2 regions of the Ensifer sp. ENS07 genome follow, and region 1 is predicted to be linked to the other one. Evidence: riboswitches for the same ligand, from Rfam matches in the RefSeq annotation. Region 1 holds a riboswitch; the other holds the start of a gene.
What was found. A riboswitch is a leader RNA that binds a small molecule or an ion and turns the genes downstream of it on or off. The one in region 1 is predicted to bind cobalamin.

Region 1 (6,095 bases):
GTTTTCGACGAGCAGCGAACGCCGGCCCGAAAAGGCGACGACGTCGCCCGGCTGCAGCACGGTGTTGCCATCGGCCTCGATGATCTGGTCGCCGCGCCGCAGGCGCTCGACGAAGACGCGGATCCCGGGAAGGATGTCCTTGACCGGTTTTCCGGTGAGCCCGCTTGCCGCGTCGACGCGATAGGCGCGGAGGCCGAAGTCGTGATAGGCGCGGGTAATGCCGGGCTCGCTACTTTCGCTGCCACCGCCGAGCTTGGCCTCGTATTCGCGGCAGGCCGCCGGAAGGTCGATGCCGAGAAGCTTGGGACCGAGCTGGGCGAGGATGATCGCCGAGCCGATCGTGCCCCAGATATAGGTCACCGCATAGGCGATCGGGATCTGGTCGGCAAAGGTCTTGGCCTGCTCCGGCGTCAGCCCGAGCGAATTGATCTGGTCGGTCGCAACCCCGATTGCAGCCGAGATCGTCTGCGAGCCGGCATACATGCCGGCGCCATAGCCGAGCGGCAGCCCGGCAATCAGCGCGCAGAGATAGGGAACGACGAGGCACAGCACCAGCACGGAGAGCGCAAAGGCGATCTGTTTCGGTCCATCGGTGCTCAAGCCCCGCACGAATTGCGGCCCGACGCCGTAGCCGACGGCGAAGAGGAAAATCAAAAACAGGGTGGATTTCAGGTCGCCGGAAACCTGGATACCCAGCTGTCCGATGAGAACGCCCGCAAGCAGCGTGGCGGTGACATTTCCAAGGTTGAACCCCGCGACCTTGATCGGACCGATGAGGAAGCCGATGCCGAGGGCGAGGAAGACGGCGACAGGCGGATAGGTCCGAAGCGTGTCGACGAAGAAATCAATGGGATTCACTGATGCTATTCCCTTCAGAAAGTTGAGTTGCCGTCACTTCATTTCGGGATCTGCGCGGCTAAGTTGAGCTTGTTTCCGAGGCTTGTCGATGCCCAATCTTAATCCCGGCAATTGTCGCTTCGGTCGTCGAAATTCTCAACGGGCATAGGGTTACGTGAGCGTAACGTATGTTACATTTCAGCGTTTTTACTTGGGGTTGGGGATCGAGGCCGCCGCGATGTGTCGGTCGCATTCGATCGCAAGACCGCGGCACTGGCCCGGATCGCGATGGCACTTCAACTCTGGTGTTGTAATTCGTAACGTTATCTCCCAACGTGAGGCATGAGGCGTTTTCTCTTGGTTATGCTTGGAAAAGTTGCTGGGCACGGAACGGCGCGTCTTGCTGCTTGCGATAGGGGCGGCAGAACTTCGAGGGCTTGAGAAAAAAGCGGTGTCGTCTCCGCAAGGCGGCCGGTTCGTAAGGTGACGAGGAGGGGAAGCAATGATGGACGAGGTTATCCGAAGGCTCGGCGCACTTGGCGTTCAGCTCCCGACGCCGCCGAGGCCGCTCGGCGCCTACCGCGCGGTGATCGAGGCGGGTGAGATGCTTCATGTTTCGATGCAGGGGCCATTGCTGGACGGGCGCTTCGTGCATACGGGGCTGCTCGGGCGCGATGTGACCATCGACGAGGGGCGCAAGGCCGCAGAGTTGGCAGTGCTCAACGCGCTGGCGCAGATCCATGAGCATCTCGGCCGTTTCGAGCGTATTCGCCAGATCGTCCGGCTGGAGGGATATGTCGCCTGCACTGAGGATTTCCTGGAGCACCCGAAGGTACTCGACGGTGCTTCCGAGCTTCTGGCGGCCGCCTTTGGCGAAAGGGCCGGCCATGTTCGCTCCGTCTGCGGCGTGCGCAACCTGCCGGGCAACGCCTCTGTCGCGGTGACGCTGACGGCCGAACTCTTGCCGCCGGAGTTCTGAGGCAGCACGGCACGTCTTTTAGCGTGGTCGCTATCGCGGGCGTCGGATTGTGTCCGGCGCCCAATTTTCGACTTGCGCTACGTAATGTTATTTTATAACAAACCTCGCATGACGAAACGCCGCATGTTGATAGATCCCTCCCGCCTGTGTCGTGCGGTTGTCTCATCCGCCGATTCATGCGAGGAAGGCGTTGATGGTGCTGCGTCCGCGACAATGCGGAAGCGGCTGAAAAGGGAACACGGAACGGACGACCCTGATGGGGCCGAGACCGTGGCTGCCCCCGCAACTGTGAGCGGAAAGCGCATTCACACCATGTCACTGGTCGAAGACCGGGAAGACGTGGATGCGCCACGACCCGCGAGCCAGGAGACCTGCCATCGAACCGATCAACCACAACGGACGGGGTGTTCCGATGGAAAAGAACTGGCTTTCATACGACGGTTTTCCGTCCTCTTGCCGTTTCGCCATCTCTTGCCGTCAGTCCGGCGGAGGGCAGGAATGGCTGAGCCGAATTTCCGACAGCACAAGATAACGGTCTGCACCGATTGCCGCTTCACCGGCGGCCCATGCGTGCCCGGTGCCGAGCTGATCAAGCGGCTCAACCTGAGCATCGCAGCGCTCGGCGCACCGCTCGATCGCGACTTCTCGATCGCCGGCACGGTCTGCATGGCGGCCTGCACGCGGCCCTGCACCATCGCCTTCCAGGCGACGGGGAAGGCGACCTATCTCTTCGGCGACGTCTCGCCGGAAGAGGACATCGACGATCTCGTGCGCTTTGCCACAACCTATGCCGAGCGTGGCGATGGCATGACGCGGGCGGCGGAACGGCCGCGCGGGCTGAAAGGCAAGACGCTTGCCCGCATTCCCGCGGCGATGCTCGTCTCCGAAGATCTCGGCGGGCACTTCCAATGAGGTCGCGCAGAGGAACGAACCCATGAGCTGCAACGCAACGGGTGCAGCCCTCACGGTCGAGGGCCTTCGCTGGGGGCCGCGTTCGGGCCTGACGCTGGTCAACGACATCGGCTTTGCGATCGCGGCCGGCAGCCGGCTTGCGATCCTCGGGCCGAATGGCGCCGGCAAGACCTCGCTTCTGCGCTGCCTCTACCGGGCGGTGCAGCCGAATGCCGGCCGTGTTTCGGTCGATGGCGTCGATCTCTGGTCGATCTCGGCGCGCGAGGCGGCAAGGACAATCGCCGTCGTCTTGCAGGAGATGCCCGGCGATTTTCCCTTCAGCGTGCGCGACGTCGTGATGATGGGACGCATTCCGCGGCGGGAGGGCTTGAGCGGCTGGAACGATTTCGACCGCGAGCGGGTGCAGCATGCGCTCGCGCATCTCGATCTCGCCCATCTTGCCGGCCGCCAGTTCGCCACACTTTCGGGCGGTGAGAAGCAGCGGGTGCTGATCGCCCGCGCGCTGGCACAGGAACCGCGCATCATCATCCTCGACGAGCCGACGAACCATCTCGACATCCGCCACCAGCTCGAAATCCTCGAGCTCTTGCAGACGCTGAAGCTGACGATCGTCTCGACGCTGCACGACATCAATCTCGCCGCCGAGTTTGCGACAGATGTCGCGATCTTGACCGCCGGGCGGCTGACGGCCTTCGGCCCGCCCGAAGAGGTGCTCAGCCCCGGCGAGCTTTCGGCCGCCTTCGGCGTCACCGCCACCGTTCACAATGCCGCTGCCGGCGGCGCCCGCTTTTCCTTTTCACTTCCTCGACAGGGATCGATTTCATGAAGATCAATATTGCCCCATTTTCCCTTCTTTTCGTGCTTGCCGCCGCCACGCCGGCGCTCGCCTATCCGGTCACCGTCAAGAGCTGCAACCGCGAGGTGACCTTCGACGCGGCGCCGAAGCGGGCGATCGCCAACGACGTCAACCTGGTGGAGATGATGCTGGCGCTGAGGCTCCAGGACCGCATGGTCGGCTATACCGGCGTTTCCGGCTGGAAGACGCTGGACGAGAAGCTGCGCGAAGGCGTCAAGGAACTGCCGGAGCTTTCGGAGAAATATCCGACCAAGGAAGTGCTGCTCAACGCCGATGCCGATTTCCTCTTTGCCGGCTGGAACTACGGCATGAAGGTCGGCGGCGAGGTCACGCCCGAGACATTGGCGCCCTTCAAGATCGGCGTCTACGAGCTGACCGAATCCTGCATCCACGTGATGGCCAAGCAGAAGCCTGATATGAACGACATGTTCGTCGATCTTCTCAATCTCGGCCGCATCTTCGGCGTCGAGGATCGCGCCGAGACGCTGGTTGACGGCTATCGCCGCCAGCTTGCCGAGATCACCAAGGCGAACGCCGGCAAGGCTAACCCGACGCGGGTCTTCGTCTATGATTCCGGCGAAGAGAAGCCGTTTACTTCCGGCCGCTTCGGCATTCCGACGGCGATGATCGAGGCCGCCGGCGGCGCCAACATCATGGACGACGTGGAAAAGAGCTGGGTGGAAATCTCCTGGGAACCGGTGATCGAGCGCAACCCGGAAGTGGTGGTCATCGTCAACTACGGCGAGGTGAAGGCCGAGGACAAGATCGCCTTCATGAAGAACAATGCAGCCTTCAAGAATGTCGATGCCGTCAAGAACGATCGCTTCGTCGTGCTCGATTATGTCGAAGCGACGCCAGGCCCGCGCAACATCGACGCCATTGCCAGGCTTGCCAAGGCCTTTCAGGGCGAGGGCCTGTAAGCGATGCTGGCTGAGGATGCGTCGCCTGGTCCCGTCGCCGTTTCACGCCTAGCGCCGGCACGGGCGCTGAAGGCGGGTGCCGGTCTCATGACGGCGCTTTTGCTGCTGGCCTTGACCGTCACGGCCGGCGTATCGCTCGGCTCGGCGCCGATCCCGGTTGCGACCGTCTGGTCGATCATCGCCAGCAAGATTTCTCCGGGCAGCGTCGAGGCTTTCTGGTCGGCGGGGCGCGAGAGCATCGTCTGGGACGTGCGCCTGCCGCGCGTCATGCTGGCGGGCCTCGTCGGCGCCGGGCTGGGGCTGACTGGCGCCGTGCTGCAGGCGGTCACGCGCAATCCACTTGCCGATCCGCATCTGCTCGGCGTTTCCTCCGGCGGCGCGCTCGGCGCGATCGTGGCGCTGCTGCACACCGGCATGATCCTCGGTCTTGCCACGGTGCCGCTCTTTGCCTTTGCCGGCGCGCTGCTCGCAACCGTGCTCGTCGCCTTCGTCTCCCGCGTGCTCGGGAGCAGCGCCGACCGTCTCGTGCTGGCCGGCGTCGCGGTCGCCTTCGTCTTGACATCCGTCGGCAACCTCATGATTTTCCTTGGGGACCCGAGGGCGACCCATACGGTCATCTTCTGGATGCTCGGCGGTCTTGGCCTGGCGCAATGGTCGCAGCTCGTCTATCCCGGCGTGGTGCTTTTCGCCTCCCTCGGCTGGCTGATGATCCGGGCGCGCGAAATCAATGCGCTCGCCATGGGCGACGAAACCGCGATGACGCTCGGCATTCCCGTGCGCCGCTTCCGGCTGACGCTGTTCGTCGTCACCGCACTTCTGACCGGGGTGATGGTCGCCTTTTCCGGCGCGATCGGTTTCGTCGGGCTGATGGTGCCGCATTTCGTGCGGCTTCTGGCCGGCAGCGACAACGTGCGGGTCATTCCGCTCTCGGCCTTCTTCGGGGCGCTGACGCTCATCCTTGCGGATCTGGCGGCCCGCGTCATCATGGCGCCGGAGGACATGCCGATCGGCGTCGTCACCGGGCTCGTCGGCGGCATCGCCTTCATTGCCATCCTGAAGCGACGCGCGTAAGGCGGGTAGGAACACGTTATGGACAAGGGCCGGTTCCGGCCTATGTGTTAGCGCAGCCGAGGGATCGGCGATTGGCCCGCATGTGAGGAGCATATGGCGAACGAAGCTGACATCTGCACGCCGCAGGACGTTCTGAATTTCTGGTTTGGCGAACTCACCTATGACGACTGGTTCGGGACGAGCCACGAACTCGACCAGGCCTGTATCAGCCGCTTCCAGGCGTCGCACCTGGCGCTGGCCCGTGGTGTCGACGAGATCTGGCGCGCGAGCCCGGAAAACCGGCTGGCGGCGATCGTGCTTTTGGACCAGATGCCGCGCAACATGTTTCGCGGCACGCCGCTCGCCTTTGCCACCGATTGCCTGGCACTGCACGAGGCCAAGCTCGCCGTTGGCGCCGGTGCCGACATGGCGATCAAGCCGGAATGGCGCGCCTTCGTCTATCTGCCCTTCGAGCATTCGGAAAACCTTACCGACCAGACCATGTCGGTGAAGCTCTTTACCGAGCTCGGCGATGCCGATT
Region 2 (6,095 bases), on a different contig from region 1:
CGGTGGCAAGGGCGACTGCGATGTTTAGCGAGCCGCTGCTCGTGAGCCGCGCCGACGCTACGAGCGGCGCCGGCAGCGGCGTCGACATGTTGGTGACCGGCTCGATCGATTTCGCCCGCCAGGAACGTGCCCTGCAGGTGGCGATCGCCGGCAATGATGCCGCCCAGGGCGCATGCTCCAAGACGGAGGCCGGCACCGACGCCCCGGCAAGCGTTTCCGCCAATCCGATCCCCTGCAACGCGCCCTAAAGCCTCTCGCTTGAAAAAGCATTCACGCGACAGGCACTAAGCGCTTGTTGTTATGCATGTCGTTGCCGCAAAACCGCTGCACACTTTTGCGCGACATCATTAAAGCCTTCAAGCTTCGATCTGGACGTCTCCGAGCGGTCGCGAGCAGCAGGCGAGGATGTAGCCCTCATCGATCTCGTCGTCGAGAATGCCGCCATTGTGGCTCATATCCACCTCGCCTGAGACCTTCATCACCCGGCAGGTGCCGCAGATGCCGCCTTCGCAGGCAGCGCCGATGCGCACGCCGTTGGCGCGCGCCGCCTGCAGGATCGTCTGGCCGGGCTTGGCCTCGATCTCCTTGCCGCTCATGGTGAAGGCGATCTTGGCGGCCTGGACCTCGCCCTCGTCACCGGCGCCGGCGCGCACGGCAATCTCTTCCGCCGCAGGTGCGGCGGCCGGCTGGAAGCTCTCCTCGTGGTAGCGGCCCATGTCGAAACCGGCCGATTTCAGCATCTCGCGCACGCCGCGCATGAACGGTTCGGGGCCGCAGCAGAAAACGGTGCGGTCCATGAAATCGGGCGCAAGCAGCGGCAGCTTGGCGCCATCAATGCGGCCGCGAAGCCCGTGCCAGCCGTGGCGTGCCTCATGTCCCTCGACGATGAAGCCGAGGTTCAGCCCGGACATCTGCGTCGCCAGAACCTCCAGCTCCGAACGGAACAGCAGGTCCTCCGGACGACGCGCGCAGGAGATGAAGGTCACATCCGTCTCCGGCACGCAGTCCGCCATCCAGCGCGTCATCGACATCATCGGCGTGATGCCGGAGCCGGCCGAGATAAACAGGTATTTGTCGCCGGGATGGCGGACGAAGCTGAAATCGCCAAGCGGGCCAAAGGCGCGGAGTTTCATTCCGGGCTTCAGGTGCTCGAACATCCAGCGGGTGCCGATGCTGTCTGACTGCGCCTTGACGGTCACGGCGATCGACAGCGGCCGCGAGGGCGTCGACGACAGGGTGTAGGTGCGCATCACTGGCTCGTCGGCGACGGGCAGTTCGAGGGTCACGAATTGCCCGGGCAGATAGCGAAACCAGGCGGGCTTTTCGGCCCGGAAGGTGAAGGTCATGACATCGGCGGTCTCGACGACCGCCGATGTGCATTCGAGCATCTGCTGCCGGTCGATCCAGACGTGGAGCGCGTCGAAATGGTGAAACGAAGAGGCCATCTGCATGTCAGGCGACCCTTGAAAGCGGAGCCGCGTCGCCGGCAAGGCGCTGCTCCATGAACTTGCAGTACCACTCGACGAACTGCATCACGCCACCCTCGTGCTCGGGCGAATAGGGACCGGGCTCATAGGCCGGTGAGCGGATGCCGAAGGCATTTTCCTCGACGATCTGACGGTCCTGGTCGTTGGTCTCGGTCCAGACATGCGTCAGTTCATCTAGATTGTAGTCGACGCCTTCGACCGCATCCTTGTTGACGAGCCACTTCGTCGTCACCTGAGTCAGTTCGGGCCCGAGCGGCAGCACCCGGAAGGTGATGGCGTGGTCGGCGAGCACATGGTTCCAGGTGGTGGGATAGTGGAACATCAAGAGCGTGCCGATCTGGCTCTGGGAGACGTCGGCGGACAGGGCCCGCCTGACGGCGCGGGCGCCCGACATGGTGTAGCTTTCGGCATTGTCGACAAGCGGCATGCGGGCGGCGCGGAACTGACCGGTCGGCGACATCTTAAATTCGCTCGGCAGGCCCTCGGCCTCGCACTTCGCCCAATGTTCGGCGATCACAGGATCATCCTTGGCGCCCTGCACCCCGGTCGCCGTCGGCGCCTCAGGATAGGTGCGGCAGAGTTCCGGATGATTGGCGGCGCAATGGTAGCATTCGCGGTTGTTTTCCCAGACGAGCTTCCAGTTGCCCTTCTCGATGATGGTGCTTTCGAACGCGACCTTGGTTTCGCCGAGCCGATGCGGCGCAAGATAGGGCAAGGCCATGTCGCGGAACGTCGTGAAATCCATCGGCTTTTCCGACAGGTTGATGAAGATGTAGCCGCCGACCGTTTCGCAATGGATCGGCTTCAGACTGTGGGCGGCCTTGTCGAAATCCTCTCCCATCTGCCGGGCAAAGAGCAGCGAGCCGTCGAGTTCGTAGGTCCACTGGTGATAGGGACAGACAAGCTTTGCCGACGAGCCTTTCGCCTGCGTGCAGACGCGCGAGCCGCGGTGGCGGCAGGAATTGTGCAGCGCCCGGATGGCGCCCTGGCGGTCGCGGGTGATGACAACGGGGTAGTCGCCGACCTGGACGGTGAAGTAATTGCCGGCCCGCGGGATCTCGCAGTCATGGCCGATAAACAGCCAATCCTTGTACCAGATGTTTTCCAGATCCTGCCTGTAGTAGTCGGGATCGATGTAAAAGGCCCGGTCGAGGCTGTAGCCGTCCTGCCTGCCCTTCAGCTTTCGAAGCATATCGTTTCTGGTGTCCATGTCCTGTCCTCATGCGCCATGTTTCGGAGAGGCAGGACAGGAACCCGCACGGGCGCACGCCCATGCGTTTGAGGCTCCGATCCGGCTGCCCGCCGCAACCCGTTACGGTTATGTCCGTCAAGGCTGGTTTCCGGGCTCAGGAGCCGTCCTTTCGGACCTGCCCGGCGCCTTCCCGGACGAACCGTCCAGTGGCCTTTGCCGAGGCTTTCGCTCCACCACCGTTGCGGGGGCAGCGCCGGGATTTGACCGGCTTCCCAATTCTCCATCTTCCCTTCGAAGACGGCACCTTGAGTAAGGATATGTAATCGCGGAAGTCACCTTGGCAGCTGCCCGATAGCGACATCCAATTCCAGAATGACGACACGGAAAAAACCGCCACAAAAGGCCACCGTCTTAGAATTTTTACATTGCAAACATATAGATAGATCACATCTTGGGCAATTGCCGACTTTTGCGGCGCGGTCGGCGCAGATGCGGGAGGGCTTCGCCCGTTTGCGACATCGCGTCAGATAGAGAACGCTAATGATGCAGCCAGGACGAAATCATTCATTAACCATGAGCCGCTAGCCTAGCCGGCGGACGAGAGAGGTCCTGCAGGCAGGCAGATGGCGCGCTGACGATCATGGCAAAGTTGAGATACTACGACGCGACAGCCGAGAAGCTGCCGACAATCCCGCCGAAGGTGGCGGTTCATACCGAATTCCTGCGCACGGGCCGGATCAACCGCAGGCAATGGTTGCCGAGCGAACGCCGGTATTTGAGCTATGAGGAAGTCGCAGACAGGACGGGCAAGAAGCTCAGCACCGCCGGCGACACGACCCATAAGCGGATCAACGGGTTCCACAACTCGATCCAGTTCCCGAAGATGATCTTCCACCGCACGCTCGTCGGCCGGCCGCATCTCGGCTACTGTCACGTGACGGCGGCGCGTACGCCGGTTACTCCCTCCAAGGACATCACCTGGTCCTTCTACTTCGCCAACTTCTTCTGCAACCTGGGCGACGAGACGCATTTTTTCGAGAGTATCCAGCCCGGCTATTCACGCATGTACTTCGCCGTCGCCATCGAACCGGGCGCCCAAGCCGGGCAAATGGTCATCAACCGCAACTTTCGTGACAACGGGCTGCTGTTTCGCACAGATGATCCCAAGGTCGCGCTGAAAAACGTACTGATGCTTGGCGCCAAGGATGACGCGTTGCGTCGCATCATTCGCAGCCTCTGAGCCGAACCGGTTCCTTCAAAGAAAATCGTTCTGTTTTTCCGGTGCGTCCGTTAAGGAAGCGTCGGAAAGGAAACGGCATGGCTGAGATCATCGACACGGATAGAGAACCGGACCGCGCGATCGCGCGCGCCTGCGCCGTTCTTGCCGAAGGCGAGCCGGTCGCCATTCCGACCGAGACGGTCTACGGCCTTGCCGCCGACGCTACCAATCCCGATGCGATCAGTCGCATCTACGAGATGAAGGGGCGCCCGCGCTTCAATCCGCTGATCTCGCATGTTTCCGACATGGCGATGGCCGAAGCCCATGTGCATTTCGATCCGATTTCGAGGCAGCTGGCCGAAGCCTTCTGGCCCGGCCCGCTGACGCTGATCCTTCGGCAGCGCGCCGACAGCACGGTTCATGCGCTGGCGTCCGCCGGCCTCGACACGCTCGGCATCCGCATGCCCGACGGTTTCTCGCGCCGGGTAATCGCTCACTTCGGGCGACCACTGGCCGCGCCCAGTGCCAATACGTCGGGCAAAATCAGCCCGACCAGTGCGGTCCATGTGGAAGCCGATCTCGGCGACAAACTGAAGCTGATCCTCGACGCCGGCCAGGCCCAAATCGGCCTTGAGTCGACGATCATCAAGGTCGACGGCGACGAGATCCGGTTGCTTCGGCCGGGTGGCCTCGATGCCGCCGAGATCGAACGCCTGCTTGGCCGTCCGGTGACCCGGCCGGAGACGGCGGGAGCGACGATCGAGGCGCCGGGCATGCTCGCCTCGCACTACGCGCCCGGCGCTGCCGTCCGGCTCGATGCCGCCGAGGTGCATGCCGGCGAAGCCTTGATCCGTTTCGGCGGCAATCGGATCGCCGGCGAAGAGCAGGCGGCCGTCGTTCTCGATCTCAGCCCGACTGGCAATCTGCGCGAAGCCGCCGCCAATCTCTTCGACTATATGAAGCGGGCGGATGCCAGCGGCGCAGAGACCATCGCCTTCGGGCCGATCCCTTCGGACGGGTTGGGGGAAGCCATCATCGACCGGTTACAACGGGCGGCGGCACCACGAGGGTAAGATAGTGTGCGGCATCTTCTCCGCACCCACCCTCATCGAACGGCACCAATTGCGGTTATGATCGCCGCCGACCAGGAACCGAGGACCAGATCCTCAGATCGACCGATCCGATAGCGCGCGCAGGCGCAATGCGAAGTGAGGCCCATGACCACCCTTCCCTCTCCCGAACTCATCGCTTCCTTCGCCGAGATCGTCGGCAACACCAACGTGCTGACGGACGAAGCCGACAAGGCGCGCTATCTCGTCGAATCGCGCGGACTTTACCGCGGCACGACGCCGATGGTCCTGCGTCCGGCCAACGTCGACGAGGTCTCGCGCATCATGAAGCTCGCGAGCGCCACCCGCACGGCGATCGTGCCGCAGGGCGGCAACACCGGCCATGTCGCCGGGCAGATCCCGCGGGAGGGCAAGGCAGACATCGTTCTTTCGCTGGAACGGCTGAACCGCATTCGCGACATCGATCCGGTCGGCAATGTCATCGTCGCCGATGCCGGCTGTATCCTCGCCGATATCCAGAAGGCGGCGGACGAGCACAATCGCCTGTTCCCACTGTCGCTCGGCTCGGAAGGTTCAGCCCGCATCGGCGGCAATCTCTCCACCAATGCAGGCGGCACCGCCGTGCTTGCCTATGGCAATATGCGCCAGCTCTGCCTCGGCCTCGAAGTGGTGCTGCCGACCGGCGAAATCTGGGACGGGCTGCGCCGGTTGAAGAAGGACAATACCGGTTACGACCTGCGCGATCTCTTCATCGGTGCCGAGGGCACGCTCGGCGTGATCACCGGCGCCGTGCTCAAGCTTTTCCCGAAGCCGCTCGGGCATCAGGTCGCCTTTGCCGGAGTCGGCAGCGTCGAGCATGCGCTCGCTCTGTTCGAAAAGGCGTCCAGCCTTTGCGGGCCGGCGTTGACCGGCTTCGAGCTGATGCCGCGGCTCGGCGTCGAATTCACCACCAAGCACATCCCCGGCGTTCGTGATCCGATGGAAACGGTCCATCCCTGGTACGCGCTGATCGATATCTCGACGTCCGATAGCGCCGAAAGCGCGGAACGGATGGTGCAGGACCTGCTGGAGCAGGGATATGCGGCCGGCCTCGTCGAGAATGCAGTGATTGCCGCCAACGAGACACA

Region 2: it holds a riboswitch for cobalamin, as region 1 does, so the genes downstream of both, IB277_RS01620 (aromatic ring-hydroxylating dioxygenase subunit alpha) here and IB277_RS09155 (DUF1636 domain-containing protein) in region 1, are expected to answer to the same signal.

Annotation. Positions count from the first base shown of each region.
Region 1 is NZ_JACVBE010000002.1:422,894-428,988, reverse strand. It holds gene aspT (aspartate-alanine antiporter) at 1-858, opposite strand, end outside; gene IB277_RS09160 (RidA family protein) at 1,340-1,816, shown strand; cobalamin riboswitch at 1,994-2,210, shown strand; gene IB277_RS09155 (DUF1636 domain-containing protein) at 2,315-2,728, shown strand; gene IB277_RS09150 (ABC transporter ATP-binding protein) at 2,751-3,554, shown strand; gene IB277_RS09145 (ABC transporter substrate-binding protein) at 3,551-4,504, shown strand; gene IB277_RS09140 (iron ABC transporter permease) at 4,592-5,575, shown strand; gene IB277_RS09135 (DUF924 family protein) at 5,669-6,095, shown strand, end outside.
Region 2 is NZ_JACVBE010000001.1:346,207-352,301, reverse strand. It holds gene IB277_RS01630 (glycoside hydrolase family 25 protein) at 1-248, shown strand, start outside; gene IB277_RS01625 (hybrid-cluster NAD(P)-dependent oxidoreductase) at 357-1,451, opposite strand; gene IB277_RS01620 (aromatic ring-hydroxylating dioxygenase subunit alpha) at 1,453-2,697, opposite strand; cobalamin riboswitch at 2,801-3,002, opposite strand; gene IB277_RS01615 (DUF6656 family protein) at 3,320-3,919, shown strand; gene IB277_RS01610 (L-threonylcarbamoyladenylate synthase) at 3,997-4,971, shown strand; gene IB277_RS01605 (FAD-binding oxidoreductase) at 5,116-6,095, shown strand, end outside.